Regions from separate parts of the Amycolatopsis sp. NPDC051373 genome, predicted to be linked through region 2. Evidence: riboswitches for the same ligand, from Rfam matches in the RefSeq annotation. Region 2 holds a riboswitch; the other holds the start of a gene.
What was found. A riboswitch is a leader RNA that binds a small molecule or an ion and turns the genes downstream of it on or off. The one in region 2 is predicted to bind cobalamin.
Positions count from the first base shown of each region.

Region 1: another riboswitch for cobalamin. It lies ahead of metE (5-methyltetrahydropteroyltriglutamate--homocysteine S-methyltransferase); the one in region 2 lies ahead of AB0383_RS10625 (hypothetical protein).

Region 1 is NZ_JBFBAE010000010.1:215,530-230,217, reverse strand. Features, by position in the region: gene AB0383_RS20855 (ribonucleoside-diphosphate reductase subunit alpha) at 1-2,229, shown strand, start outside; gene AB0383_RS20850 (ribonucleotide-diphosphate reductase subunit beta) at 2,300-3,373, shown strand; cobalamin riboswitch at 3,462-3,677, shown strand; partial or broken gene metE (5-methyltetrahydropteroyltriglutamate--homocysteine S-methyltransferase) at 3,772-6,028, shown strand; gene AB0383_RS20840 (cytochrome P450) at 6,188-7,657, shown strand; gene AB0383_RS20835 (diguanylate cyclase) at 7,912-9,768, shown strand; gene AB0383_RS20830 (peroxiredoxin) at 9,842-10,303, shown strand; gene AB0383_RS20825 (GNAT family N-acetyltransferase) at 10,333-10,857, opposite strand; gene AB0383_RS20820 (LCP family protein) at 10,956-12,158, opposite strand; gene AB0383_RS20815 (cyclopropane-fatty-acyl-phospholipid synthase family protein) at 12,275-13,534, opposite strand; gene AB0383_RS20810 (alpha/beta fold hydrolase) at 13,625-14,317, opposite strand; gene AB0383_RS20805 (SIS domain-containing protein) at 14,429-14,688, shown strand, end outside.
Region 2 is NZ_JBFBAE010000005.1:20,323-35,010, reverse strand. Features, by position in the region: gene AB0383_RS10680 (hypothetical protein) at 1-437, shown strand, start outside; gene AB0383_RS10675 (aminodeoxychorismate lyase) at 419-1,264, opposite strand; gene AB0383_RS10670 (folate-binding protein) at 1,296-2,462, shown strand; gene AB0383_RS10665 (aerial mycelium formation protein) at 2,512-3,078, shown strand; gene AB0383_RS10660 (asparaginase) at 3,075-4,013, shown strand; gene AB0383_RS10655 (hypothetical protein) at 3,994-4,890, opposite strand; gene AB0383_RS10650 (DUF3073 domain-containing protein) at 5,098-5,286, shown strand; gene AB0383_RS10645 (3-hydroxybutyryl-CoA dehydrogenase) at 5,390-6,244, shown strand; gene AB0383_RS10640 (ECF transporter S component) at 6,278-7,063, opposite strand; gene AB0383_RS10635 (ATP-binding cassette domain-containing protein) at 7,060-8,658, opposite strand; gene AB0383_RS10630 (CbiQ family ECF transporter T component) at 8,655-9,731, opposite strand; gene AB0383_RS10625 (hypothetical protein) at 9,721-10,335, opposite strand; cobalamin riboswitch at 10,388-10,523, opposite strand; gene AB0383_RS10620 (Gfo/Idh/MocA family oxidoreductase) at 10,567-11,463, shown strand; gene AB0383_RS10615 (VanZ family protein) at 11,722-12,378, shown strand; gene AB0383_RS10610 (GNAT family N-acetyltransferase) at 12,570-13,313, shown strand; gene arfB (alternative ribosome rescue aminoacyl-tRNA hydrolase ArfB) at 13,310-13,726, opposite strand; gene purM (phosphoribosylformylglycinamidine cyclo-ligase) at 13,782-14,688, opposite strand, start outside.

The sequences.
Region 1 (14,688 bases), on a different contig from region 2:
GAGCTGGAGCTCGTCGACGGCGAGCTGCTCACGTTCGACCTCGACAAGATCACCGCGGCCATCCACGCCGAGCGTGACCTGGACTTCGGGTTCCTGGGCCTGCAGACGCTGTACGACCGGTACTTCCAGCACCACAACGGCACGCGCTTCGAGCTGCCGCAGGCGTTCTTCATGCGCGTGGCCATGGGCCTGGCCATCCGCGAGGACGACCGCGAAGCCCGCGCGATCGAGTTCTACGAGCTGCTCTCCACGTTCCACTTCATGGCCTCGACGCCGACGCTGTTCAACTCGGGCACCACGCGCGCCCAGCTCTCGTCGTGCTTCCTGACCACTGTGGACGACGACCTGGACTCGATCTTCCAGGCGTACAAGAACAACGCGCTGCTGGCCAAGTACTCGGGCGGCCTCGGCAACGACTGGACCCCGGTGCGCGGCCTCGGCGCCCACATCAAGGGCACCAACGGCCAGTCGCAAGGTGTCGTGCCGTTCCTCAAGATCGCCAACGACACCGCCGTCGCCGTGAACCAGGGCGGCAAGCGCAAGGGCGCGGCGTGCGCGTACCTCGAGACGTGGCACGTGGACATCGAGGAATTCCTCGACCTGCGCAAGAACACCGGTGACGACCGCCGCCGCACGCACGACATGAACACGGCCAACTGGGTGCCGGACGAGTTCCTGCGCCGCGTGGAGGCCGACGCGCAGTGGACCCTGTTCTCCCCCAACGAGACGCCGGACCTGCACGACCTCTACGGCAACGCGTTCGCCGAGCGCTACCGCGAGTACGAGGCCGCCGCCGACCGCGGCGAGATCAAGGTCTTCCGCCGCCTGCGCGCCGTCGACCTGTGGCGCCGCATGCTGACGATGCTGTTCGAGACCGGCCACCCGTGGATCACGTTCAAGGACCCGTGCAACCTGCGCTCGCCGCAGCAGCACGTCGGCGTGGTGCACTCCTCGAACCTGTGCACCGAGATCACGCTGAACACCAACATCGACGAGGTCGCGGTCTGCAACCTCGGCTCGGTGAACCTGCTCAAGCACGTGACGCCCGCGGGCCTCGACACGAAGCGCCTCGAGAAGACCGTGCGCACCGCCGTGCGCATGCTCGACAACGTGATTGACATCAACTTCTACACGATCCCGGAGGCGCGCCGCTCCAACCTGCGCCACCGCCCGGTGGGCCTGGGCATCATGGGCTACCAGGACGCGCTGTTCGAGATCGGCGTTCCGTTCGCTTCGCAGGAGGCGGTGAAGTTCGCCGACCTGAGCATGGAGCACGTGTCCTACTACGCGATCTCCGCGTCGACCGACCTCGCCGAGGAGCGCGGCCAGTATCAGACGTTCGAGGGTTCGCTGTGGAGCCGCGGCATCCTGCCGATCGACTCGATGCAGCTGCTGATCGACGCGCGCCAGGGCGACGCCCTCGCCGTCGACACCTCCACGACGCTGGACTGGGCGCCGCTGCGCGAGCGAGTGAAGACCGTCGGCATGCGCAACTCCAACGTGATGGCGATCGCGCCGACCGCGACGATCTCCAACATCTCCGGCGTCGGCCAGTCGATCGAGCCGCTGTTCCAGAACCTGTACGTGAAGTCGAACATGTCGGGCGACTTCACCGTGGTGAACCCGCACCTGGTCAAGAGCCTCAAGGCCCGCGGTCTGTGGGACGAGGTCATGGTCAGCGACCTGAAGTACTTCGACGGCAGCCTCGGCCAGATCGACCGCGTGCCGGACGACCTCAAGGCGCTCTACGCCACCGCGTTCGAGATCGAGTCGAAGTGGATCGTGGACGCGGGCTCGGTCCGGCAGAAGTGGATCGACCAGGCGCAGTCGCTGAACCTCTACATCGCGGCGCCGAGCGGGCGCAAGCTCGACGAGCTGTACCGCTACGCGTGGCACAAGGGCCTCAAGACCACGTACTACCTGCGCGCGCAGTCGGCGACGCACGTGGAGAAGAGCACCCTGCGCGGCACCGACGGCAAGCTGAACGCGGTCTCGGCCGCCCCGGCCGCCGCCGCTGCTCCGGCCTCGACGCCGGTCCCGGCGACTGCGCCCGTGCCGTCGCCCTCGGCCGCTGTCCCGGCGAGCCCCGCCGCGGCCGTGCCCGCCGCGGTCCCGGCCGCCAAGCCCGCCGAGCCGAAGGAAATGCCGAAGGTCGACGACATCGACTTCGTCGCCACCGAAGGCGCCGCCTGCCGCATCGACGACCCCGACTGCGAAGCCTGCCAGTGACCTCCTCGCCGGCGGTGCGACCGGCGCGAACCGGCCGCACCGCCGGCGAGCCTTTTCTTGGAGCCTCTTGATGACCAACGTGGAGACCACGGACGCCACCGGCCTCGGCGAGATCGAGGTCGGCGCCGCCCGGATCAACGTCGACGACAAGCGCATGATCAACGCGCGCGCAGACGTGAACCAGCTGCTGCCCATGAAGTACCGCTGGGCGTGGGACAAGTACCTCGCCGCATGCAACAACCACTGGATGCCGACCGAGGTCGCCATGCAGGCCGACATCGCGCTGTGGAAGTCGCCTGACGGCCTGACCGAGGACGAGCGCCAGATGCTCAAGCGCAACCTCGGCTTCTTCGCCACCGCGGAGTCGTTGGTGGCCAACAACATCGTGCTCGCCGTGTACCGCCAGATCACCAACCCCGAGTGCCGTCAGTACCTGCTGCGCCAGGCGTTCGAGGAAGCCGTGCACACGCACACCTTCCAGTACATCTGCGAAAGCCTCGGCCTGGTCGAGGGCGAGCTGTTCAACATGTACCGCGAGGTGCCGTCCATCTCCGAGAAGGACGCGTGGGCGCTCAAGTACACGCAGAACCTCGAGAACCCGGACTTCGAGACCGGCACGCCGGAGGCCGACCAGGCGTTCCTGCGCGACCTCGTGGCGTTCTACGTGATCTTCGAGGGCATGTGGTTCTACACCGGCTTCGCGCAGATCCTCTCGCTCGGGCGCCGCAACAAGATGGTCGGCATCGCCGAGCAGTACCAGTACATCCTGCGTGACGAGTCGATCCACCTGAACTTCGGCATCGACTGCATCAACCAGATCAAGATCGAGAACCCGCACCTGTGGACCGAAGAGTTCCAGGCGGAGATCCGGCAGATGCTGCAGGACGCGTGCGAGCTGGAAGTCCGCTACGCGCGCGACACCATGCCGCGCGGCATGCTGGGCCTCTCGGCGCAGCTATGCGAGCAGTACATGCACTTCATCACCGACCGGCGCGCCCAGCAGATCGGCCTCGCGCCGATCTTCGGGGAGACGGAGAACCCGTTCCCGTGGATGTCGGAGGCGATGGACCTGAAGAAGGAGAAGAACTTCTTCGAGACCCGCGTGATCGAGTACCAGTCGGGCGGCGCGCTGGACTGGGATTGATCACAGCGGACTGATCCCGGACTCTGGGACCGGGGCGCGGCTTGTGCCGCCCGCAACCCCGACCCGCTAGGCTCGGCCACGCCACAGGTTCGCCAGGGCGTGGCCGGGCTTTTTTCGGTCGTGCCGGTGAGGCAACAGGGAATCCGGTGTGAATCCGGGACTGCCCCGCAGCGGTGAGTGGGAACGAAAGCCGTCACCACGATTTCGTGGTCAAGCACTGGGCGCGAGCCTGGGAAGCGACGGCGAGTAGGCGCGAGGTCGACGCCCACGAGTCCGAAGACCTGCCCGTGGCACGTGCGCCGACGGCGTGCGTGAGTCCGGGCCCCGTGGGACACGGCCTGACCGAACGCGGCTCTCGCGTGTCCGGGCTCGTTGGCGAGCTCGCGAGGAGAGAGCCTGTGACCACCATCGGCACCACCATCCTGGGATACCCGCGCATCGGCCCGGCCCGGGAGCTCAAGCGCGCCCTGGAGCGCTGTTGGGCGGGCACCACCGGCGAAGCGGAGTTGCTCGCCACCGGCCGCGAACTGCGCGCACGGACCTGGTCGCGACTGCGCGACGCCGGGCTGGAGTCGATCCCGTCCGGCACGTTCTCGCACTACGACCACGTGCTCGACACCGCCGAGCTGTTCGGCGCGCTGCCGGAGCGCTTCACGCGCCTCGGCCTCTCATCGCTGGACACGTACTTCGCCGCCGCGCACGGCGTACAGGACGAGCCGGCGCTCGAAATGACGAAGTGGTTCGACACCAACTACCACTACCTCGTGCCCGAACTGGGCCCCGGCTCGCGCTTCACGCTGTCGTGCACGAAGCCCCTCGACGAGGTGCGCGAGGCCCGGGAGCTGGGGATCGAGACGCGGCCGGTACTCGTCGGGCCGGTCACGTTCCTGCTGCTCAGCAAGGCGACACAACCGGATTTCGCACCGTTGGAGCTGCTCGACGAGCTACTGCCCGCATACGCGGAGCTGCTCGCCGCGCTGAAGGCCGAGGGCGTCGAGTGGGTGCAGCTCGACGAGCCGGCGTTCGCCGGTGACCGCACCACGAAGGAGCTCAACGCGCTGACCCGCGCGTACCACGTGCTGGCCAAGGCCGAGGACCGGCCGAAGCTGCTCGTCGCCGGGTATTTCGGCGGGCTCGGCCGCGGGCTGGGCGTGCTGGCCCGCTCCCCCGTTGAGGCGCTGGCCGTGGACCTCGTCACCGACGAGTCCTTTGTGGACGCTGTGGCCGCGGAAGGCGCGTTGCGCGACAAGGAGGTGCTCGCCGGCGTCGTCGACGGGCGCAACGTGTGGCGCACCGACCCGGACCGGGCGCTGGAACGCGCCGCGCGGCTGGCCAGCACCGCGCGGCACGTGAGCGTCTCGACGTCGTGCTCGCTGCTGCACGTGCCCTACGACGTCGAGGCCGAGACCCTCGATTCACGACTCGGGAGCTGGCTCGCGTTCGCCGACCAGAAGGTCGCGGAGGTCGTGCTGCTCGGGCGGGCGCTGCGCGGCGAGCCGGTGGACCTGTCGGCGGCGCGGGCGGCCGTCACTGACCGCGCGACAAACCCGGCGGACGCGGCCGTGGGCAAGCGGCTGACGGCGCTGAAGCGCGAGGACGCCGTGCGGGAGCCGTACGAGCAACGGGCGGCCGTGCAACAGGAATCCCTCGGCCTGCCGCCACTGCCGACCACCACGATCGGCTCGTTCCCGCAGACCACCGACGTCCGCAAGGCGCGCGCCGCCCACCGTGCAGGCACGCTCGACGAAGCCGCGTACGTGGCCCAGATGCACGCCGAGATCGACCGCGTGGTGCGGCTACAGGAGGAGCTGGGCCTCGACGTGCTGGTGCACGGCGAGCCCGAGCGCAACGACATGGTGCAGTACTTCGCCGAGCAGCTCGCCGGGTTCGCCTCGACCGAGCACGGCTGGGTGCAGTCCTACGGCTCGCGCTGCGTCCGCCCGCCGATCCTCTACGGCGACGTCTCGCGCCCGCGGCCGATGACCGTGCCGTGGGCGCGGTACGCGCAAAGCCGCACGGACAAGCCGATCAAGGGCATGCTCACCGGCCCGGTCACGATCCTCGCGTGGTCGTTCGTGCGCGACGACCAGCCGCTCGCGGACACCGCCCTCCAGGTCGCGTTCGCGATCCGCGACGAGGTGGCCGACCTCGAAACCGCGGGCGTGCGCGTGATCCAGGTCGACGAGCCGGCCGTGCGCGAGCTGCTGCCGCTGCGCGCGGCCGGGCGCGAGTCCTACTTCGACTGGGCGGTGCGGGCGTTCCGCGTCGCGACGGCCGGAGCCGCCGAGGGCACCCAGATCCACACGCACATGTGTTATTTCGGAGTTCGGCGAGGTGCTCTCGGCGATCGACGGCCTCGACGCCGACGTGACCAGCATCGAAGCCGCGCGCTCGAAGATGGAGGTGCTCGCCGACCTGTCGGCCGGCGGGTTCGCGCGCGGCGTCGGCCCCGGCGTCTACGCCATCCACTCGCCCCGCGTGCCGGGCGTCGAGGAGGTCGCGGACCTGCTGCGCACGGCGGTCGCCGCCATGCCGGCGCACCGGCTGTGGGTGAACCCCGACTGCGGCCTCAAGACGCGCCGCTACGCCGAGGTGGAGCCCGCGTTGCGCCACCTCGTCGCGGCGGCCCGCCAGGTCCGCGCCGAGCAGGACTGAACAACCCGTAGATCCGGTGCCGGGCGGCGCGAACCACCGCCCGGCACCGATCTACGTCAAGGATCACCCGGATGGAGCCGGCCGAAGGTATTGTCATTCGGTCAACAGCGCGGCACGGTGGAGGTCGGACCGGGGTTCCGCCAGCGAAGGCAGGTCGCCATGACGAGCGCAGTCGGCAAAGTCGGCAAGGTCGGCAAGGTCGCCGAGAGCCTGCGTGAGCGCGTGCCCACGCTCACGTCCATGCCGCTGCCCCGCACCGTCGACCAGCGCTGGCAAGCGGCCACCTACCCAGTGCGCGAACTCGCGGCGCCACCCGCGGGTAGCGGCCTGAAGCCGGTGCTCGGCGACGACGGCCCGCCGGTCGTGGGCCACGCGCTGGAGATGATGCGCTTCGGCCTGGACTTCAGCTTCAGCCGCTACGAGAAGTACGGTCCCGTCTCGTGGATGGGTGGCTTCGGCCGCCGGATCGTCTCGCTGTCCGGCCCCGAGGCCACGCAGATCGCCCTGGTGAACAAGGACAAGGCGTTCTCGCAGGAGGGCTGGAAGTTCTTCATCGAGAAGTTCTTCGACCGCGGCCTCATGCTGCTCGACTTCGGCGAGCACCACCTGCACCGGCGGATCATGCAGAGCGCGTTCACGCGCGAGCGGCTCGTCGGCTACGTCGGGCAGATGGGCCCGGCCCTGCGCGCCGGCGTCGAGGCGTGGCCCGGCGGCACGCGGCCGCGGCTGTACTGGGCGCTCAAGCAGCTCACCCTCGACGTGGCGACGCGCGTGTTCATGGACATGCACTCGCCCGGCGACGCGATGCGGATCAACCGCGCGTTCGTGAACACCGTGCGCGCGGGCACGGCGCTGGTGCGCTACCCCGTGCCCGGCGGCCGCTGGTCCGCCGGCCTGCGCGGCCGGCGGCTGCTGGAGCGCTACTTCGGCGAGACCCTGCCGGAAAAGCGCCGCGCGGGCGGCGACGACCTGTTCGCCGCGCTCTGCACCGCCACCACCGAGGACGGCGACCGGTTCACCGACGCGGACATCGTGAACCACATGATCTTCCTGATGATGGCGGCGCACGACACCACGACCATCACCAGCAGCGCCATGGCCTACTACCTGGCCAAGCACCCGGAGTGGCAGGAACGCGCCCGCGCGGAGTCGCTCGCGCTCGGCGACGACGTGCCGGACATCGAGGCGCTGGAAAGCCTGGAAACGCTCGACCTCGTGATGAAGGAATCACTGCGACTGCGGGCCCCGGTGCCGTCGATGGCCCGCAAGACCACCAAGGACACGGAGGTGCTCGGTCACTTCATCCCCGAAGGCACGCTCGTCGGCGTCTCGCCGACGCTGAACCACTTCACCCCCGACTGCTGGACCGACCCGATGCGCTTCGACCCCGAGCGGTTCGCCGAGCCGCGGCGCGAGGACAAGTCGCACCGGTTCGCGTGGATGCCGTTCGGCGGCGGCGCGCACAAGTGCATCGGGCTGCACTTCGGCAGCCTCGAGGTCAAGGCGCTGATGCACGAGATGCTGCGGACTTTCCGCTGGTCCGTGCCCCAGGACTACACCGCACGCTGGGACTACGTGTCATTGCCGGTCCCCGCCGACGGACTGCCGGTGCGCCTCGAATATCGTTGACGGACGCTGCGGGAGGCGGGGAGCCGACAGTGCCGAAGCAACGGGAATCGGACGAACTGGAAAAACACGTTCGAGCACTCAAGGTGACATCACGTCACCATTTGTGTATGGGTCGTCACTCGTTCAGCCGGTAGACACCCCGTTTCGCGCATGATGCCGTGGCATCACTCACGGCCAACTCATACCTAGTGTGGGTCCCTGAACCTTCACACCGGGTCTGAGCTGGCTTTTGTCCGCGCATGAAGAGGTGGAGTGTGCCTGAGCCTGGTGCCGCGCCAGGGTTGGTCGATGTCGCGCGCAAGTTCGCGACGACGCTGACCGACACGAAAGGAGTAACGCTTCCGCCCGCGGAATTGGAGCGTCTCCTGCTCTCCTTCGCCCAGGAGGTCGCGGAGTTCGCGACCCCCGCGTACGAAGCCGCCGTCCTGCGCTTCACCACGCTCTTCTCCACCGCCCCGATCGGGATCGCGCTCGCCGACCCCTCCGGCGTGATCATGGAGGTCAACCTCGCGCTGGCCAAGCTGCTCGGCTCGACCCAGGATCGGCTCAGGGGCAGGCACCTCGCAGACCTGGCCGCCACCGAGCACGGCGCCACGCGGATCCGCGCCGGCCTCGAACGCCTCATCACCACCGACATCGGCAAGGTCACCGAGCGCGGCATCCGCCTCGACCACAGCGAGGACGGCGGCCTCACCACCAACGTCACGCTCGCGTGGCTGCCCGGCGACCGGCCCGACACCCACTTCCCGGTGCTGATGGCGGCCGACGCCGACGACCTGCACCTGCTCGGCGAACGCCTGATGCACCAGAACGTGCACGACCCGCTCACCGGTCTGCCGAACTCGCAGGCGTTCACCACCCGCGTCGAGGCCGCGCTCACCGCGCCCCGCACCGAGCAGATCGCGCTGGTGTACCTCGACCTCGACGGCTTCAAGGTGATCAACGACGGCCTCGGCGCGGGTGTCGGCGACGAGGTGCTGAAAGAGGTCGCGAGCAAGCTGTCGGCGGTCTTCACCGGGCACCACGACGGGTACGTCGCCCGCCTGTCCGGCGACGGGTTCGCCGTGCTGCTGCGCGGCGAGGACCTCACACGGCAGCACGTGGTGAACCTCGTGGACCGCGCGCTGGAGGACCTCAACGAGCCGGTCTACCTGGGTGGCCACGGGATCGGGGTGAGCGCGAGCGTCGGCATCGTCGTGGGCGCGTGCCGCGACGGCGGGCACATCGAGCTGCGCCGGGCCGCGGAACTCGCGCTGCACCGGGCGAAGGAACACGGCAAGGCGAAGTGGATGCTGTTCGACCCGGACGAGGACGCACGCGACCGCAGTCGCTACCAGCTCGGCGCAGTGATCGCGGGCGCGCTGGAGAACGGTGAGTTCTCCCTGATCTACCAGCCCACCGTGAAACTCGCGAAGCCCGACGAGATCGCGGCCGTGAACGCCGGCCTGCGGTGGAACCACCCGGAGAAGGGCGAGCTCGACTCCGAGGACTTCTACCCGCTGGCGCAGTCCACCGGCATGACGGTGCCGCTCGGCAAGTGGCTGCTCGCCGAGTCGCTGGCGGCCACGGCGCGCTGGCGCGAGCGGTTCGGCGACGCCGCGCCCGACGTCTGCATCCGGCTGCCGAAGCGCCTCGCCGGTGACGACGAGCTCGTGATGCTGGTCAAGGAGCAGCTCGACCGCCACGACCTGCCGGCCCGTGCGCTGCGCCTGTGCACCGACCGCGAGTCGATGTTCGACGACAACGGCGAGGTGCACGACTCGTTCACCGTGCTCGCCGACCTCGGCGCCCAGCTCGTGCTCACGATCTCCGGCTCAGCGGACCTCGAGCTCATCCCCCGCCACAGCCTGCCCATTCGGCACGTCATCCTCAGCGGCCCGGTCGTCGACGCGCTCGCCGACGGCGCCGCGGAGGCCGACATGCGCCACCTTCGTCAGCTGGTCGAGCGCGGCAAGGAGCTCAACCTGCGCATCGGCGCCGAAGGGGTACGAAGCGCAGAGCACGCGGCGCGGCTGCGCCAGCTCGGCGTGCTCGCCGCGCGTGGTTCGTTCGTCGCCGACTCGGCCACGGGCGACGAAGTGGACGAGATGATCGAGCGCCACGCGGGCTGACCCGTCCACCTGCGGCGCGGCCGGCGAACACCGAGGAGGATCATCTCCCGCGGACCCGACCGAAAGGACCCCGATGGACACCGGCGACCTCGCGCCCGACTTCACCCTCTCCGACGACCAGGGCGACGACCGCACATTGTCGGACTTTCTGACGTCCGGCCCCGTCGTGCTGTTTTTCTACCCCGCCGCCATGACGAGCGGCTGCACCGCCGAGAGCTGCCACTTCCGCGACCTGGCCGCAGAGTTCGCCGAGGTGGGCGCCCAGCGCGTGGGCATCAGCCCGGACGCCGTGGCCAAGCAGCGGGAATTCTCCGCCGCCAACGGGTTCGACTACCCGCTTTTGTCCGATGTGGACGGTGTGGTGGCGAAGCAGTTCGGCGCGTGGCGCAAGTTCATCCCGCTGCACACCAAGCGCACCACGTTCGTCATCGACACCGACCGGCGCGTGCTCGACGTGATCAAGAGCGAGCTGAACTTCACCGCCCACGCGGACCGCGCGTTGAAGGTGCTGCGCGAGCGCAAAAACGTCTCCTGAGACTTTCCTTGCCCGGCAAGGATTCCCGGTCAGCCCGGCCGCTGGATGCGCCACACGAAGTCGTTGCCCGAGCACCCCGGGGCCAGCGCGTCGGAGGCGGCTTCCTTGTGGTGCAAGGTGAAACCCAGCCGGGCCGGGATCGCGCCGCTCTTCGTGTTCAGCTCGTCGTGGAGGATGTCGACGTGGGGCGCGCCCAGGCGCCAGGCCTCGGCGACGAGCAGGGCGGTCGCGCGCGTGGCGAAGCCGCGGCCAGTGCACGGCTTCGCCAGCCAGTAGCCGATCTCGCGGCCGTCGTCGCGGCGCATCAGGCCGCAGCCGCCGGCCAGCGTGCCGTCGGCGGTGTGGATGCCGTACTCCCGCGCCTCACCCGACTCCCAGCGTTCGGCCGTGCCGGTGAGGAACTCCGTGCCTTCGGCCGGACCGTAGCCGTCGGTGGCCCAGACGAGCCACGCGCCGATGTGCTCGCGGGACGCCGAGACCGTGTCCACGAGCACGTCGAGGTCTTCGGAGCGCCAGCGGTTGAGGGTGACCACGCCGTCGGTGAGGGTGTCCATGTCCTCATGGTGGCACCGCAACAGCATTGCGACATCAAAATAACGCTGGGGCCCGCCGTTTTCCGGCGGGCCCCAGCGGTCGATGCTGCTGAGCGGTGCTAGTTGACGACGGCGGTGGGCGGCACCGGGGTGTCGTTCTTCAGCGCGTCGAACAGCAGCGCCGACTTCGTCTTGTCCCAGTGCTCGGCCGAGCCGTCGGTGACCGGCACCGTGCCGGTGAGCACGCCGTCGGACGAGATGCCGCGCATCGCGATCGCCAGGCCGGCCAGGTTGTGCACGTGATCACCCGAGTCCATCGTCAGCGCGTCGGGCGCCGAGGACAGCAGCGGGAAGAAGTCGAACGGGTTCAGCAAGGTCCCCGGGCTCGCGATCTGGCTCACGAGAGCGCCGATGAACTTGCGCTGGTTGGCCACGCGGTCGAGGTCCGAGCGCGGGGTCGCGCTGCTGTGGCGCATGCGGACGAACCCGAGCGACTCGCGCCCGTCCAGCGTCTGGCAGCCGGCCTTGATGTCGATGTTGGTGAACGTGTCGTGCATTTCCTTGTCCACGCACATGTCGACCCCGCCGATCGCGTCGACGATGTTCGCGAACCCGCCGAAGCCGATCTCCGCGTAGTGGTCCATGCGCAGGCCGGTGGCGCCTTCCACGGTCTTCACCAGCAGCGCGGGGCCGCCGAGCGAGAACGCGGCGTTGATCTTGTTCGTGCCGTGGCCCGGGATCTTCACCTGCGAGTCGCGCGGCAGGCTCAGCAACGTCGGCTTTGTGTCGTTGTCCGGGATGTGCGCGATCATGATCGTGTCGGTGCGCTGCCCGCCGCCGGCCGCCGCGACGTCACCGGTCGCCAGGCGTTCCTCGTCCGCGGCCGAGAGCCCGTCGCGGCTGTCGGAGCCCACGATCAGCCAGTTGGTTCCCGACGCGGCAGCGGGACGGCCGTCGTAGTCGGCCAGTGCGTCGACCCGGTTGATGGAGAACTCCAGGTACGCCCAGATCCCGCCCAGGAACACGACGAAGAGCAGCACCAAGGTCATCAGGACCTTGCCGAAGCTCCACCGGCGACGCCGGCGCGGAGCCGGTCCGGGTGGCGGGGCCTGCCGGGGCGGGGCATGCCGGGGCGGTGCTGGCGGCGGGGGCACGGGAGCCTCGCCGCGCGAGCCCATCGGTCTGGTTCGCGCGTCGTACGGGCTGCTGCTCGTGCCCGGCAGCGGCATCATCTGTGCCCGCTGATGCTGCCGCGGGCGTGCGGCGGGCTGCGGTGGCCGGGGCGGCACCCGCCGCCTGCCGTCGTCGCCTCCGTACGTCATTGGCTTTCACCCAATCCCCGAATCCGGCAAAACTCGTGCGGCCCAGTGAACCGCACGTCCTCCAACAAAGGACGTGCGGCACCTGGTGCAGGTTCATCCGGCGAGGAACGGCCTGCTCAGCGGGGGTCGGCGAACCCGAACTGGTGTACCTTGATGTGCCCCGAACGGAACCCGGCCTCCGAATAGGCGAGGTAGAACTCCCACATCCGGTGGAACACGTCGTCGAAGCCGAAGCCGCGGATGTCGTCCCAGCGCTGGTGGAACCGCTCGCCCCAAAGCTTGAGCGTGCGCGCGTAGTCCTGGCCGAACTCGCGCATCCCGGCCAGCTTCAGGCGGGTGTTGTCGCGCATGCCGTCCTCGATCGCCTGCACCGACGGGATGATGCCGCCCGGAAAGATGTACTTGTGGATCCAGCTGTACGACCTGGCCGCAGCCAGCATCCGGTCGTGGTCCATCGTGATGGCCTGCAGGCCGAAGCGCCCGCCCGGGCGCAGCCGCTTGCCGATCGTGGCGAAGAACGTGGGCCAGTAGGACTGCCCGACGGCCTCGATCATCTCCACGCTCACCACGGCGTCGTACTGGCCCGTGGCGTTGCGGTAGTCGCACAGCTGCACGTCGATGCGGTCGGAAAGGCCCGCCTCGGCGATCCGCGCGTCGGCCAGCACCTTCTGCTCCTGCGAGATGGTCAGCGACGTCACCTTCGCGCCGCGAGAGGCCGCGCGGATCGACAGCTCGCCCCAGCCGGTGCCGATCTCCAGCACCTCGCTGCCCTCGCGCACGCCCGCGTAGTCCAGCACGCTGTCGAGCTTGCGGTGCTGGGCCTGCGTCAGGCTGTCGCCCGGGCCGAACAGCGCCGAGGAGTACATCATCGACTCGTCGAGGAACGCGCTGAACAGGTCGTTGGACAGGTCGTAGTGCCGGTGGATGTTCGACCGCGACCCCTCGATCGTGTTCTCCTCGTGCGCCGGCTGCACGCGCTCGGCGAAGCGTCGGAACCGCTGCAGGAACGGCGGCACGACCGTGGCCAGCTTCTCGGCGAACGGCGTCAGCACTCCCGCGAGGTCCTCGGCGGTCCAGTCCCCCACCATGTACGACTCGCCGAAGCCGATCTTCGCGTCGGCGCCGAGGCGGTGGAAGAACGCCGAGGGCCGCAGGATCCGCATCTCCGGCGCCTCCGGGCCACCGGCACCCAGGACGGTGCCGTCGGGGAACGTGACCCGCAGGTCGAGGTTCTTCACGGCGCGGCGGAAGAGCGCCTCCGCGGCCCGCGCGCGCAGCGGCGAGTGCGGCGGCGTGGCCAGTCCCGGCCACCGGGTTTCGTCGGGCGCCGGTTGCGAGGCGGGCCCCGCCGCTCGGTCAACACTTGAGGTGGACAAGACACTCCCTCCGGAATGGGCCCATCGGCCCACATCTGATGGTATTCCCGGCACACGCGACCTGCGCTGTGCGGTTGTCGCCGGATCCGGTCACACGGGGATGCGCAGCCGCTCGTCCGCGGGCCGGGTCCATGCCTGCCGGAGAGTTTCGTCGGTCTCGCCCGCGTCGATCGCTTCCAGTGTGAAAGCACACATCAGCCTGGTCCAGACCGCCGGGCGCTTGATCATCGCGTGACCCTCGCCGGTGACGTCGAAGCGGACGAGGCGCTTGGCGAGCTCCCGCGCGCGCTCGGCGAAGGCGTGCGAATCACGCGGTGAGGTGATCCGGTCGCGTGTGCCGTGCAGCATGACCACGGAGCGGCCCGCGACGGCGTCCACGGGCTCGCCGGGCGGCGTCCACGGCGCGAGGGCGCACACGCCCACCACGGCGGGGTCGCCGGCCACGCGCAGCACCACGCGCCCGCCCATCGAGTGCCCGATGAGCACGACGGGCAGGCCCGGGTGTTCGGCGCGGACGCGCTCCAGCGCCCAGCGGGCGTCGGCCACCGGGTCTTCCGCGGGCGCGTTCCAGCCGTAGCGGCGGTTGCGCACCAGGCGCACCTCCAGGCCCGCCGCGCGACCCGCGCGGTGCAGGGCGCGGGCGAGCGGCACCATGCGCAGGTACGCCAGCCGCCACGGCCCCACGGCCGCGATGCCGTGCTCGGCGCCGCCGTGCAGCACCAGCGCCACCGCCCTCGTCCGCCCGTGCGCGCGCCGTACCGAAACGACGGGTACTCCGTCCACGTGCCGCCTCCCAGTCACCGGTACGCCCGGATGATCAGCTCTCACGCTAATCCACCACGAAGCGTGTCCAAGCGATACATTCGGCGCCCGAACCCGCGACGAAGGGCAGGTGTGGTGAGCGCCACGGAAATCTGGAAGAGCACCTCGGAAAAGCTCGCGGCCGCGCAGCAGGCCAACGCCGAAGCGCTGACGGCGGCGGCCGACCTCGTCCTCGGGGTCATCCGGTCCGACGCCCTCGTGTTCACCGCCGGTGCCGGGCACTCGCTCGCCGCGGTCGCCGAGACGTTCTACCGCGCGGGCGGTCTCGCCTGCGTCTACCCGCTGTACCACCCGGAGCTGCTGCCCCTGCACGGCGCGCAGCACAGCACGAA
Region 2 (14,688 bases):
GGGTAACGGTCACGGGTGGGACAGGTGTCCTGGAGCTGAACAGGGTCCTCGAACGGAACGGTGGCGTGCAGGTGGAGCTGCCGCAGTCCTTGCGAATCGCGCTGGCCACGGGCCAGCTGCGGCGTCCGTTGGCCGAGACGCTGCGTGACCTGCTGGCTCTGCTCGTCGACGGGTGTTACCAGGTCGACGGCCCCGCCCGACTCGACACCGACGAGCCCCTCGTGCCCACCGCGACCTGGCCACCCGACGACGAAGCGCGCGTCGCCTACTACCGCACCGCGATCCGGACCGGCCACCGTCCCGTGGCCGTCGTGCTGTCGGGCACCCGGCCGTTGATCCTGGTCGGGCACCACAAGATCGCCGCCTACGAGGCCGAAGGCGTCCGCGCGTCCGCCGTGGTGATCAGCGAGGCACCGGCTCAGTACTCGCCTTCGTAGGCCGCCACCAGCTCGCGGTGCAGCTCCGCCGAGTCGGGCAAGGCGGTGCCGTCCAGCGTGTGCACGCGGGTGACGAGCCGGACCGACGACGCGAGGAACACCCCATCGGCCGTCGCCAGGTCGGCGGCCGAGAACGGCTCCACCTTCACCGTCCAGCCCGCCTTCTCCGCACCGCGGAACAGCGCCGCCTGCGTGGTGCCCGGCAGGATCCCGACCGTGGACGGCGGCGTGTAGAGCGTGCGCTCGCGGGCCAGCACGACCGTGGACGTCGGGCCTTCCAGCACGGAACCGTCGGCAGCGGTGAAGATCACATCCTGTGCGCCCCGACGGCCGGCCTCGCGCAGGGCGGCCATGTTCACGGCGTAGGAAACGGTCTTCGCGCCCAACAGCAGCCACGGCGCGCGCTCGGCGACCTCGGGTCCGAAGCCGCGCTCCAGCGTCACCGCGGCGACGCCCTCGGCGCGGGCGCGGCGCACCTTCTCGTCGATCTCCATGCCGATGGCGAACGCGGTCGGCGTGCCGGCCGGATCACCGTCGACACCCCGCGTGTACACGAGTTTCAACGCGATTTCCCGACCACCGGCCCAGTTGTCGATCACGGCGCGGGCCGCCGTCTCGAAGGCGGCGAGGTCGGGCGCCGGCAGCTCCAGCATCGCCGCGGAGCGGGCGAGTCGGTCGAGGTGCGGACGCAGTTCCCGCGGTTTTTTGTCAGCCACGAGGATGGTCTCGAACACCCCGTCTCCGCGCAGCAATCCGAGGTCGTCCACACGAATGTGGGCGGCTTCGGGGTCGGCCAGGGTTCCATCGAGGAAGGCGAGGACGCGCATAGTGTCACGGTACTCACCTAGTCTTGTGGTTATGGCCTACCGCTCGCCGTTGCTCGAAGCCCCCCGCGCGATCGCCGCGCCTGACGGACACCCCGAGTCGGGAGTTCCGTGGCACTGGGGCGATCCGTTCGCCGAGCAGCGCACCGCCGCCCGCGGCGTGGTCGTGATCGACCGCTCGCACCGCGAAGTGCTGGCTGTTTCAGGCGAAGAACGCTTGAGCTGGCTGCACCTCGTGATCTCCCAGCACGTGACGGAGCTGCCCGAAGGGTCCGGCACCGAAGCCCTCGTGCTCGACAGCCAGGGCCACGTCGACACGCACTTCGTGCTGGCGCACCTCGACGGCACCGTCTGGCTCGACAGCGACCCCGGCCCCGTCGCGACGAGCGCGCTGCCCAAGGGCGGCAAGCAGACGTTGCGTGAATACCTCGAGGCGATGAAGTTCTGGTCGAAGGTCGAGATCCTCGACGCCACAACGGAACTCGCCGTCCTCACCGTGCTCGGGCCCGAGGCCGAACGCGTACTGACGGCGGTGGGTGTGGAGGTCGGTACCGAGCCGTATTCCGTGTCGGAGTTGCCCGGCGGTGGTTTCGCGCGCCGCATGCCGTGGCCGTCCCGGTCCAGTGTGGACCTTCTCGTGCCGCGTGAAGAGCTCGCGACGTGGTGGCAGCGCCTCACCGACGCGGGTGCGCGCCCGGCCGGCAGCTGGACGTTCGAAGCGCTGCGCGTGGAATCGCGGCACCCGCGGGTCGGCGTGGACACCGACGACCGCACCATCCCGCACGAGGTCGGCTGGATCGGCAGCGCCGCCCACGTGGCGAAGGGCTGCTACCGCGGCCAGGAGACCGTCGCGAAGGTGCACAACGTCGGGCGCCCGCCGCGCTACCTCGCGCTGCTGCATCTCGACGGTTCACCCGAGATCACGCCCGAAACAGGTGACCCGGTGCGCCTGGGCGAACGTGTGGTGGGCCGCGTGGGCACCGTCGTGCAGCACCACGAGCTCGGCCCCATCGCGCTGGCCCTGGTCAAGCGCTCCGTGCCCGCAGGCGCGGAACTGCTGGCCGGACTGGGGAAAGACGACGCGGCCGAGAACTCTGAAAACAACACTGACCGCATCGTTCAGGCCATCGTGGACCCCGACTCCGTGCCGGGTGAGCACGCCGCCCCTGGTCGGGAGGCCGCGCAACGGTTGCGGGGCTGAAGCGAACCCGGCGGTAGCATTGTCGGGGAATCTAGAGCAGGATGTGCCCGTGATCGAAGTGCGTCCCGGTGGGCGACGGCGGATCGACCGCGTCCTCGCCCCGGGATACCTCACCGGACTCGGCGACCTGCCGCTGCCGGTGCTGCGCGAACGCCGTGACGAGGCCGCGCAGGAGGAGACCGACCTCTCGTACCTGCGCCGGCTGCTGCACGCGCGGATCGACATCGTGCGCGCGGAACAGCAGCGCCGGTCGTCCGGTGGCGTCAACAGCATCGTCGACCAGTTAGCCATGATCCTTGCCGACAACGCGCTCGGCCCCGCCACCGGTTCCGGGCGCCACCAGCAGCTCGAACCCTCGCGCGCCGGCGAGCACCGCCGCCACGCCGAGGCGCTGATCGGCGACACGGACCTCACCGACGTCGGCACGCTCTCCGACGGCAAGCTCGCCTCCGCGCTCGACACCTACGCCACCGAGGAGTCTTCGGTGTCCACGTTCCGGCGCCAGGTGCAAGGCGTGATGGACACCCTCAACGCCGAGATCGCCGCCCGCTACCAGCGCGGCTCTGCGACCGTCGACGAGCTGCTCGACTCCGAACTGGGACGCACCGAAGAGTGACAGAACCGGTTCTCGTCGAGGTCGAGCGGTCCGGCCTCGTGGAAAGCGTGCACCGCGGTTCGCTCGTGATCACGGCCCCGGACGGCAGCGTGATCCACGAGGTCGGCGACGTGATGAGTCCGGTGTTCCCGCGCTCGTCCACCAAACCCCTGCAGGGCGTCGGCATGCTGCGCGCCGGCCTGGACTACGACGGCGCGGACCTCGCGCTGGCCTGCGGTTCCCACTCCGGCGAACCCGGTCACGTCGAGCGCGTCGCGGCGATGCTCGCGGCGGCCGGCCTCGACGAGTCGGCGCTGGCCTGCCCGCCCGCGTACCCGCTGCACGAGCCGACGATGTACGCGGCGACCGAGCCGCTGCGCGTCACGATGAACTGCTCCGGCAAGCACGCCGGGATGCTCGCCACCTGCGTCGCCGCGGGCTGGCCGACCGACGGCTACGAGCAGCCGGGCCACCCGTTGCAGAAGGCGCTCGCCGACACCGTGGTGGAGCTGACCGGGGAACCGATCGCCACCACCGGCGTCGACGGCTGCGGTGCGCCGCTGTTCGCCTACTCGCTCACCGGCCTGGCGCGGGCGTTCGGCCGGTTGGTGCAGGCTTCGGCGGGGTCCGAAGAACTGCGCGTGGCCGACGCCATGCGCGCGCACCCGTGGCTGGTCGCCGGCACGGACCGGGAGGACACCGCGCTGATGGGCGCGGTGCCAGGCCTGCTGTCGAAGATCGGCGCCGAGGGCGTGCTGGCGTTCGCGCTGGCCGACGGCACGGCGGTGGCGCTGAAGATGTCGGACGGCGCGAAGCGCGGCTGCGCGCCGCTGGCCGTGGCCGTGCTCGCGCACCTGGGCGTGGACGTCTCCGACCTCGAAGCCCTCGCGAACCCGCCCGTGCTCGGTGGTGGCCGGCCCGTGGGCCGGCTGCTCGTCAGTTGGAGCGCTCCCTAGCCGCGAGGTCGCCCCAGAACTCGCGCAGCTCGGAGAACAGCTCGGCCAGCTCCTCGACGTTGCCGGTGCGCAGGGCCTCGAGGATGTCGTGAACCTCCTCGGCCGTGGTGTCGGACTCGAGGATCGCATCGGCGAACAGTTGCACCAGGCCGCCGTAGTCCAGTTCCACTACGGAGTCCGGGTCGAAGCTCTCCAGCCACTGGCGCGTCTGCGACAGCACGCGGCCCGGACCGGAGTCGCCGAACGCGGCCTCGATCAGCTCGCCGGCCTCGGCCGCGCGGGTCAGCGCGTCGGACATCGACATGCGCCACGACAGCTCGCGCACCGGATCGTCCTGGCCGGAGCCGAGGACGAGCTTGCGCTCGTCGGGGTCGACGAGGACGAACCACGGCAGCGGCACGGTCCAGGTGGTGGTGAGCGTGTGGGCGGCGGCCGTGGTCAGGTCGGTCATCGCGGCCTTCGTGTGCGAGCGGGCGCGGTCGGCTGAGACCCCGCCGGCGTCGAGCACGGCGTTCTTCAACGCCGGGGTCGCGTCGCCGAGGAACGTCACCAGCGCGGCGGCCGCGCGGGCGCGCAGTTCGAGCGGGCAGACGAACGGGCCGGTGCCGGGGTGGCCGGCCGGCACCTCCGCCGGGTCGAGCACGAGGACGTCGGTCAGCAAGCTCGGCGCGGGCCGGCCGTCGGCGAGCTCCGCGGGCAGCAACCGGGCGGGCGCGGCAGCCTGTGACTTGAGCCACACAGCCTGCTCGCGTTCGCCGATCGCGGCCCGGCGCAGCTTCGCCGCGGCGACCGCTTCACGCAGGCGGTCGTCGGGCGGGTCACCGAGCGCGAGCAGGGGTTCGTACACCCTCAGATACGCCACGAAGGGACGGAGCACCTGAGCATCGTGGCACGCCCACCTGCGCGGATCACCCCCGACAGGCCGGTAACCGGCGTCCGGCGGACACTGTCGCCACCGGCACACCGTGCCACGTCGCATCGAACCCCCGGGACACGGTACGGTGTGACCAGGAAAGAACTGTCGAGACGATGCGGGGCCGCCGATTCCCCCGGCCGCCCCGCCCCTGTGCGAGGGGGTCGAGCCATGGGGCGCGGCCGGGCTAAGGCCAAGCAGACGAAGGTGGCGCGCGAGCTCAAGTACAGCTCCCACGACACCGATTTCGATGCTTTGCAGCGCGAGCTGTCAAGTGATTCCTCGCCCAGCAACGGGCACGAGGACGACAACCGGTACGAGGACCCGTACGACGACGGGTACGACGAATACCGGCGTTGAGCAGACGCGATACGCGAGGGTGGAGTCCGGGCACGGCCCGGCACCACCCTCGCGCGTCGCGTGCTGCCCATTTTCTGTGCCTGCGTGACGAAGGAGCTAGCCGGTGACAGACATTCAGCGAGTCGGCGTGGTGGGTGCCGGGCAGATGGGCTCGGGCATCGCCGAGGTGCACGCCAAGTCGGGTTTCGACGTGGTGATCACCGAGGTCAGCCAGCCTGCTCTCGACGCCGGCAAGGCGCGCATCGAGAGGTCGCTGCAGCGGGGCGTGAAGAACGGCAAGCTGTCGGCCGAGGACGCCGACGCGGCGCTGGGTCGGCTGCGCTTCACCACGGAGCTGGCCGAGTTGGCCGACCGTGACCTCGTGATCGAGGCGATCCTCGAGCAGGAGCAGGCCAAGGTCGACGTGTTCGGGCAGCTCGACAAGATCGTCTCGCGGGAAGATGCGATCTTCGCGTCCAATACCTCGTCGATCCCGATCGTGAAGATCGCCATGGCCACGAACCGGCCACAGCAGGTCGTGGGCATCCACTTCTTCAACCCCGTGCCGGTGCTGCCGCTGGTGGAGCTGGTCCCGTCGCTGCTCACGGGCGACGACACGGCCCGCCGCGCCGAGGAGCACGCCGGGGCGCTGGGCAAGACGGTGATCCGCGCCCAGGATCGCGCCGGCTTCATCGTCAACTCGCTGCTGGTGCCCTACCTGCTCTCGGCGATCCGCATGGTCGAGTCCGGCTTCGCCACCGCCGAGGACATCGACCGCGGCATGGAGCTCGGCACCGCCCACCCGATGGGCCCGCTGCGCCTGTCGGACCTCATCGGCCTCGACACGGTGAAGGCCATCGCGGACTCGATGTACGACGAGTTCAAGGAGCCCCTCTACGCGGCCCCGCCGCTCCTGCTGCGCATGGTCGACGCGGGCCTGATGGGCAAGAAGTCCGGTCGGGGCTTCTACACCTACTGATTTTCGACGGGCTCGACGAGGCCGGGCGTTCGCTCAGGGCCGGGTGAACGCCGCTCGCCGAGCCGCTCGGCGCAGGATCGTGAGGATGGCCGGGCCCAGGACCAGGATCGCGACGAGGTTGGTGATCGCGCGGCCCGTGTCCCAGCCGAGCGTGGACGTCAGCACGGTGAAGACGAGGAACCGGTGCAGGTTGGCGCCCAGCGGCGCACCCGGCACGAAGTCCAAAGCCGACGTGCCCGCCAGGAACGGCCAGGTGAACATGCTCATCGCGAGCCCGTAGAAGTACGCGGCCACCACACCGTAGGCGGCGAGCAGCGCGATTTCCCAGCGGCCGCGCACGCCCCGCGGGAGCAACCCCGCACCCAGGCCGACCAGTGAAGACGCGAGCATCTGGAACGGCAGCCACGGCCCGACGCCGCCCGTGAGCAGCGCGGACGCGAAGAGCGAGGTCGCGCCCAGCACGAAGCCGAAGCCCGGGCCGAAAACGCGGCCGGCGAGCACGAGCAGGAAGAACACCAGCTCGATGCCGCCCGTGCCGGCGCCGAGCGGCCGCAGCGCCGCGTCGACGGCGGACAGGACGCCGAGCAGGGCCAGGGCCTTCGCGTCGAGACCGCCGCTGGAAAGTTCGGCGAGCACGATCAGGATCAGCACCGGCAGCGTCGCCATGAAGATGAACGGCGCGTCGGCGGTGTGGCCCGAAGGCGGCGTGGACACGAAGAGCGGCCAGCAGAACATTGCCAGGCCGAGTGCCACGGCAACCACGAGCACGGCGGCGGTTCGCAGCCGGATCCGCACGGCCGGGCCGAGGAAGTCGGTCACCTCAGCGCCTGCTCGACCTCGGCGACCGTCAGCCATTCCTGCGGCGCCAGGACCTTCGCGACCTGCGGTGCGAACGCCGGGGACGACACGACGACGTCGGAGGTCGGGCCGTCGGCCACGACCTCGCCTTCGGCCAGCACCACCACGCGGTGCGCGGCCACGGCGACGAATTCGACGTCGTGCGTGGCCAGCAGGATCGCGTGACCTTCGGCCGCCAACGCGGCCAGCACCGAGGCGAAGTGGCGCTTCGCGGGATAGTCCAGGCCGCGCGTGGGCTCGTCGAGCAGGACGACGGGCGGCGCGGCCGCCAGCTGCACGGCCAGCACGAGCGCGAGCCGCTGTCCTTCCGAGAGGTCACGAGGGTTCGCATCCGCGGAGACATCCGAAACCAGCCGGTCCAGCAACGCCCGGGCCGTGCCCGCGGCGGCGCCCGATTCGACGTCCGCCTGCCGGCACTCGGCGGCCACGGAGTCGAGGTACAGCAGGTCGGACGGCGTCTGCGGCACCAGACCGACACGCGACCGCGCCGCCCGCGGCCGCACCGAAGCCGGGTCCGCCCCCAGCACGTCGACGGTTCCACCCGAGCGCGGCCCACTGCCCTGCAGCGCCCACAGGAGCGAAGACTTGCCGGACCCGTTGCGCCCCATCAGCGCAACGACCTCGCCCCGGCCCAGCCGCAGGTCCACCCCACGCACGGCCATTACGCCCCCGTAGCGCACCTGCACCCCCTGCGCGGTGAGCGCGTCCTCCGTAGGCACGCCGGCCGCGGCAGGGCGGGTCACCGACGAGAGCCGCTCCCGCAACGGCCCGGCCCGCCGCCGCGCGTCCCGCACCGAGAGCGGCAGCGGCGACCACCCCGCGAAGCGGCCGAGCTCCACGATCGGCGGCGCCACGTCGGCGTCCGCGACCACCTCCGCCGGCGGTCCGGACCGCACGGAACCGTCGCCGGGCAGGTAAAGCAGCCGGTCGGCGTACTGCGCCACGCGCTCCATCCGGTGCTCCGCGACGACGACCGTCGTGCCGAGGTCGTGGACCAGCCGCGTGATCGCGGCCAGCACCTCCTCGGCGGCCGTCGGGTCGAGGGCGGACGTCGGCTCGTCCAGCACGAGCACGCGCGGGTGCGCCGTGAGCACGGACCCGATCGCCACGCGCTGCTGCTGGCCGCCCGAAAGCGTCCGAAGTGGACGGTCGCGCAGCTCGGCGATGCCCAGGAGGTCGAGCGTCTCCTCGACGCGCTTGCGCATCACGTCGGGCGCCACGGCCAGCTGCTCCATCGCGTATGCGAGCTCTTCCTCGACGGTGTCCGTGACGAACCCGGCGAGCGGGTCCTGCCCCACGACGCCGACCACCGAGGCCAGCTCACGCGGCAGGTGCGTGGCTGTGTCCAGGCCGTCGACGAGCACGCGCCCGGCCAGGGTCCCGCCGGTGAAGTGGGGCACGAGCCCGTTGATGGCGCCGAGAAAAGTCGACTTGCCGACCCCCGTGCGCCCGGCCACGAGGCACAGCTCGCCTTCCTCCACCACGAGGTCGACGCCGCGCAGCACCGGCGAGGAAGCTCCGTCGTAGGTGACGGTGACCTGTGAAAACTCGATCATCGAGCCACCTCGGCGACGGGCAGTGGCCGCGGCGCGAGCCAGGCCGGCAACGCCGCGATCAACACGGCCAACGCCGGCAGCAAGGGCAACGTCGGCCAGCTCGGCGGGCTCACCGACGTGGCCAGCTGCGCCGGCGAGGAAGCCAGCAGCAGCCCCGCCGACGCGACCCCACACAGCACCACCAACGTCTCCGGCAGCCGCCACGGATCAGGCCGGTACGCCGTCCGCCGGATCCGCCGTCCGCCCAGCACGAACCCGGCGGACGCCACGGCCAAGCCCGCCACCAGCATGGGCACGCCGAGCCAGCTCGACGACCCGTCGAGCACCCCGTACACCCCGACGGCGACCCCGAACAGCCCCGCGAGCACGCAGGTCGCGATCAGCACCCGCACGCGCGGCGCGAGGTAGCCACGCCGGCCGTAGCCGCGCGAGTCCATGGCCGCCGCCAGCAGGAGCGAGCGGTCCATCGCGTCGGCGAGCACCGGCACGAAAACCCCCTTCACGAACCTCAGCCCCCGGCCGCGCGCCGCCCGCAGCCGTCGCGCGCGCCGCACCCGCTGCACGCTCTCCACCAGCTGGGGCGCGACCGAAAGCGCCACCGTGACGGCCGTGCTGACCTCGGCCAACGCGCCGGGCACGGCCTTGAGCAGGCGTTTCGGGTTGGCCAGCGCGTTGGCGGCGCCGACGCAGAGCACGATCGTGGCCAGCCGCAGCCCGTCGTAAAAGCCGCCGAGCAGCTCCTCCGCCGACGTCGGCCCCAGCAGCTCGATCCCGGCGGCCGCGGCGGGCAGCGGGATCGTCGGCAGCGTGAAGAGCACGTGGCCGCCGTCCTCGCCGCCGCTGAGGATGCGGAACAGCACGCGCGACACCACGATCACGCCCGCGACCAGCGCGTACACCCGAAAAGCCAGCGCCCACGGCGCGTCGCCCCGGCGGTTCACCACCACGAACCCGGCCACGGCGATCACCAGCGCGAGCAGCAGCGGGTTGGTGGTGCGGCTGGCGGCGACGGCGAGCGCGAGCGCCCACACCCACCACGCGCCCGGGTGCAGAGCCCGCGCGTTACCGGGCAGCACGCCTGCGCCGCAGCCCGACGACCACACCCGCGACGACGAGCACCGCGATCACGACGAGCCCGATCACCAGGCTCCACGGGAAACCGCTGCCGCCGGAATCCGTGGCCGCGGCCGCGGGCGCAGGCACGTTGGCCTTCCGCACCGGCGCCACCCGCGGCGGCGGGTAGTCCTGGAAGGACTTCTTGTGCGCGAACGACCAGCCCTCGAAGCTCCCCGCCGGCGGCTTCCAGCCCTGCACGCCGACCTGGCTCGAAGCCCACTTGCCACCGTCGGTCGCCGTCCAGAAGCTCCACGACGCGCTCTCCGGCGGCATCCCCGAGCACGACTGGTCGGCCGGTTTGCCCTCGATCTTGCAGATCAGCGCGAGGCCGTACTTGCCGACGCCCGCGATGTCGAGGCCCGCGTTCTGCATGGCCGCCACGCCGTCGGCCTGCGGCCCGGGCGCGCAGCGGATCAGGGTGTCGCCACCGAGGTCCTGGAAGTCGACGACCACCGTCACGCCCGTGGCGTCGGGGCAGTACCCCGCGGCGCCCTTGCCGGGCACGGTCGCGGTGGCGGGACTCGCACCGGACAGACCGGCGGTGACCAGGAGCGCGGCCACGGCAAGGAGCCGGGCAGAAAAGACAGGGAACAACCGCATCGTTGATGAACCTCGCATCGAATCGGACCACGGCGGGCGATCCGGCTCACGGCCGCACGGGCGGCCGCTCACGGTTGCGGGTCAGCGCCGGATTCCCACCGGCTTCCCCCGATCGTGGTGTACAGCTGACCGACGTTAACCCACCGGAGGTACCCGCCGGAAGCGGCGCCGGACACACTTACACTGCCGGGCGTGGACGTCGGACAGCTGCGCATCGGCCTCGTCGGAACCGGTCCCTGGGCGACCACGGTGCACGCGCCGGGCCTGACCGAACACCCCGGCACCGAGCTCACCGCCGTGTGGGCGCGCCGCATCACCAGCGCCCGTCCGCTGGCCGAGGCCCACGGAGCCGTCGGCACCGACGACCTCGACGAGCTGTTCTCGCTGGTCGACGCCCTCGCCTTCGCCGTGCCGCCCGCCGTGCAGGCGGAGATCGCGACGCGCGCGGCCGAGGCCGGCAAGCACCTGATCCTCGAGAAGCCGATCGCCGCCGACCTGGCGAGCGCCCAGCGGCTGGCCGACGCCGTGGACAAAGCCGGCGTCGCGTCGCTCGTGATGCTCACGCTGCGGTTCTCCCAGCAGACGCGCGAGTGGCTCGACGGCCTCGCCGCCTCGGGCGGCTGGCGCGGCGGTGGCGCGCGCTGGCTGTCGGGCGCGCTGCTCGGCGGGCAGTACTCGACCTCGGCCTGGCGCCTCGACGCGGCCGGTGGCGCGCTCGCCGACATCGGCCCGCACGCGTTCGACCTGCTCGACGCCGCCCTCGGCCGCATCACCGACGTGCTCGCGGCTCACCGTGGCCCCGACGACCTGTGGCAGCTGATGTTCGCCCACGAGGGCGGCGCCACGAGCACCGCGACGCTGTCGCTGCGACTGCCGGTTCAGCCGAGCGTGGTCGAGGTCGCGGTCTACGGCGAGCACGGCTACCGGACGCTCGGTCGCAAACCGGGCACCGCCGGGGAGTCCTACACGGCACTGCTGGACGACTTCGCGGCCATGGTCGCGAGTGGCACGACCACGCATCCGTGCGACGTCCACCGTGGCCTGCACCTGTCCGCGCTCATCGGGAAGGCGCGCGAGCTCGCCGGGTAGTACACAGGCTCGAACCCTTGATTTCCGTTGTGAAACAAGGCTTTTCACCAAGTCGGCGAAATCCTTCCACAGGGTTGTCCACAGCATCCACTATGGACGGTCCGCGCCTCGACCGAACCACGGGAAGCCGTTTCGCGCCACCGGAAAGATCACCGAATAGTGCGGCCCGCTGAGCATGCCGACTCGAACCGGCAATGCGAAGGTTGATCTTGGGAGGGCGGGAAGAAGCAGTTCAGAGGGGTTCGAGAAGGGAAGCGCATGGGCGCCTTGCTGCGCGCTTTCTGGGGGATCATCCCGATCACGGCCATCGCGTTGCCGTACGCGCTGCTCTGCTGGCCCTTGCTCGCCGCGCGGAGGCGGCGAAGAAGCAGCATCAGCCTCGGCCACGCGTCGGCGACCGCGGCCGTCGACGTGACGGCGGTGACGATCGGCGCGCTCGTGCTCTGCCTGGTCATCATGCCCGTCGGCGCCGCTTCGGGGAGCACCCTCGATCTCGTGCCCGGTGCCGACCTCGCCGCCGCGCTGTCCGACGACGGATCGCTTTGGCAAGTCGTCGGCAACCTGCTTCTCCTGTGCCCGCTGGGCGCGCTCGTGCCGCTGCGCCTGCGCCGGCTGCGGTCGATCAGCCGGATCACGCTCACCGCCTTGAGCGCGTCCGTGCTGGTGGAGGTCACGCAGTTCCTCATCCACAGCGGCCGCGTGACCTCGACCGACGACGTGCTGCTCAACACCATCGGCGCCACGCTCGGTGCCGCCCTGACCCGCCGCGGCTGGCGCTACTTCGACGTGGTGCCCGTGGTCGCGATCCCGCAGCAGGTGCGGCGGACCGTCTGCAACGCGCCTGTCCGCCTGCGCGTGCCGCGTTCGGTGTGGGACACGCGCTACGCCGGGATCGGCCACCGCGAACGGCGCTGAGTTAAATCGGTTGCCCCAGCTGGGACACTGGAAGCTCTCGGATCTTCGGACGAAGGAACGCCTATGTTTGCTGCCGCTGCTCGCGACGGCCGAGGTCAAGCCTGACGCGAGCCCGTCAGCCGTCCTCCCATGCCCTGCCCTTCTCGGCAGCGCGCGTGGGTCTCCTTCGACCCCGAAAGGGATCACCCAGCATGTCCGCCCTTCAGGCGCATGTCCGTGCCACCGCGCCCCGAGGCCGTGACGTCGAACGGATCGGCCCGTTCCTCGCGACCTTCTCCCGCACCACCGGCCACCCGATGCTCAACTACGCGATCCCCGATGACGGCGCCGGGCCGTCACCGGCGGAGATCACCGCGCTGACCGAGGCGTACGCGGGCCGCGGCCTGCAGCCCCGGCTGGAGTTCTTCACCGAAGCCGCGCCCGGCCTGGAGGACCTCCTCGTCGCGCAGGGGTACTCGCTCGAGCGGCGCATCCCGCTCATGACCTGCACCCCGGCCGACTTCGTGGACCACCCGGCACCCGCCGGGATCGTGCTCCGTGTTCCGGAGACGGACGCCGACCTGCGCAGCCTGCGTTCGGCGCAGAACGTGGCCTTCGGCGAGTCCCCGGAGGTGTCCGACGCCGAACTGGCGAGCACCCGCTCGTTCGGCGACCGCGCCGTGCGCGCCGAGGACACCGCGACGGGCGCGGTGATCGGCGGCGGGTTCGCGCTGGACATCGTGGACGGCGCGGCCGAGATCGCCGGCATCGCCGTCGCCGAGGCCTACCGCCGCCGGGGAATCGCCGCGGCGATCACGGCGCATCTCACGCGTCTGGTCCACGAGCGAGGTGGCCCCACGGCCTTCCTCACCCCGGGCGATCTGGGCATCGCCACGGTCTACCGCCGCGTCGGCTACCAGCCGGCCGGCGAGTGCGTGCACCTGTCGGTGAGCTAGTCGTCGAACCGGCCGCCGCGGCCGCGTTTCACGTCGCTGCGGCGCTTCTTCGCGGCCAGGCGGCGTTCCTTCGAACCCCGGGAGGGTTTGGTGGGACGCCGCTTGGCCGGCGGCGGCGCCGAAGCCTTGATCAGCAGGTCGGCGAGGCGTTCACGCGCGGCGTCGCGGTTCTGCAGCTGCGAACGCTGCTCGCTGGCCGCGATGGTGATCACGCCGTCGACCAGGCGACCCGCCAGCCGCGCCACGATCCGCTCGCGCAACGACTCCGGGATCACCGCCGACCGCGCGACGTCGAACGAGAGCTCCACGCGCGAGTCGGTGGTGTTCACGCCCTGCCCGCCCGGTCCGGACGACCGGGAGAAGCGCTCGCTCAACTCGGCCGCCGGAATCACGAACCGGGAGCCGACCACCACGTCCTCTGCTACTGATGCCACGCTGTCCAGTCTTCCAGCCGCGACAACCGCGTTTCTAGAACCTCGGGTGGTCGCCCGAGAGCACGGCGCGCGGGCCGTCGGGGTTGTCGGCCGGCTGCACGTCGCCGAGGATCCACGCCGGCACGTGGCGCGCGGTCAGCACGGCCAGCGCCCGGTCGACGTCCTCGGCCGACACGATCGCGACCATGCCGACGCCCATGTTGAACGTCTTCTCCAGCTCGGCGCGCTCGACCTTGCCGCGCTGCCCGATCAGGGCGAACACCGGCGCCGGCGTCCACGTGCCGCGCTCCAGCCGTGCGACGAGGCCCCGCGGCATCACGCGCGCGAGGTTGGCCTCGAGGCCGCCGCCGGTGATGTGCGCGAACGTGCGCACCTCGGTCTCGGCGGCCAGCGCCAGGCAGTCCTTGGCGTAGATCTTGGTCGGCTCCAGCAGCTCCTCGCCGAGCGTGCGGCCGAACTCCTCGACGTGCCCTTCGAGCGGCATGCGCGCGATGTCGAGCAGCACGTGGCGGGCCAGCGAGTAGCCGTTGGAGTGCAGGCCCGAGGAACCCATGGCCAGCACGACGTCACCCGGGCGCACCTTCTCGGGCGTGAGCAGCGCGGACGCCTCGACCACGCCGACGCCGGTGGCCGACACGTCGTAGTCGTGCTCGCCCATCAGGCCCGGGTGCTCGGCCGTCTCGCCGCCGAGCAGGGCGCAACCGGCCTGCACGCAGCCTTCGGCGATGCCGCCGACCAGCGCCGCGATCTTCTCCGGGATGACCTTGCCGACCGCGATGTAGTCCTGCAGGAACAGCGGCTCGGCGCCGGTCACGACCAGGTCGTCGACGACCATGGCCACCAGGTCGATGCCCACGGTGTCGTGCTTGTCCAGAGCCTGCGCGACCGCGATCTTGGTGCCCACGCCGTCGGTGGACGACGCGAGCACCGGCTCCTTCCAC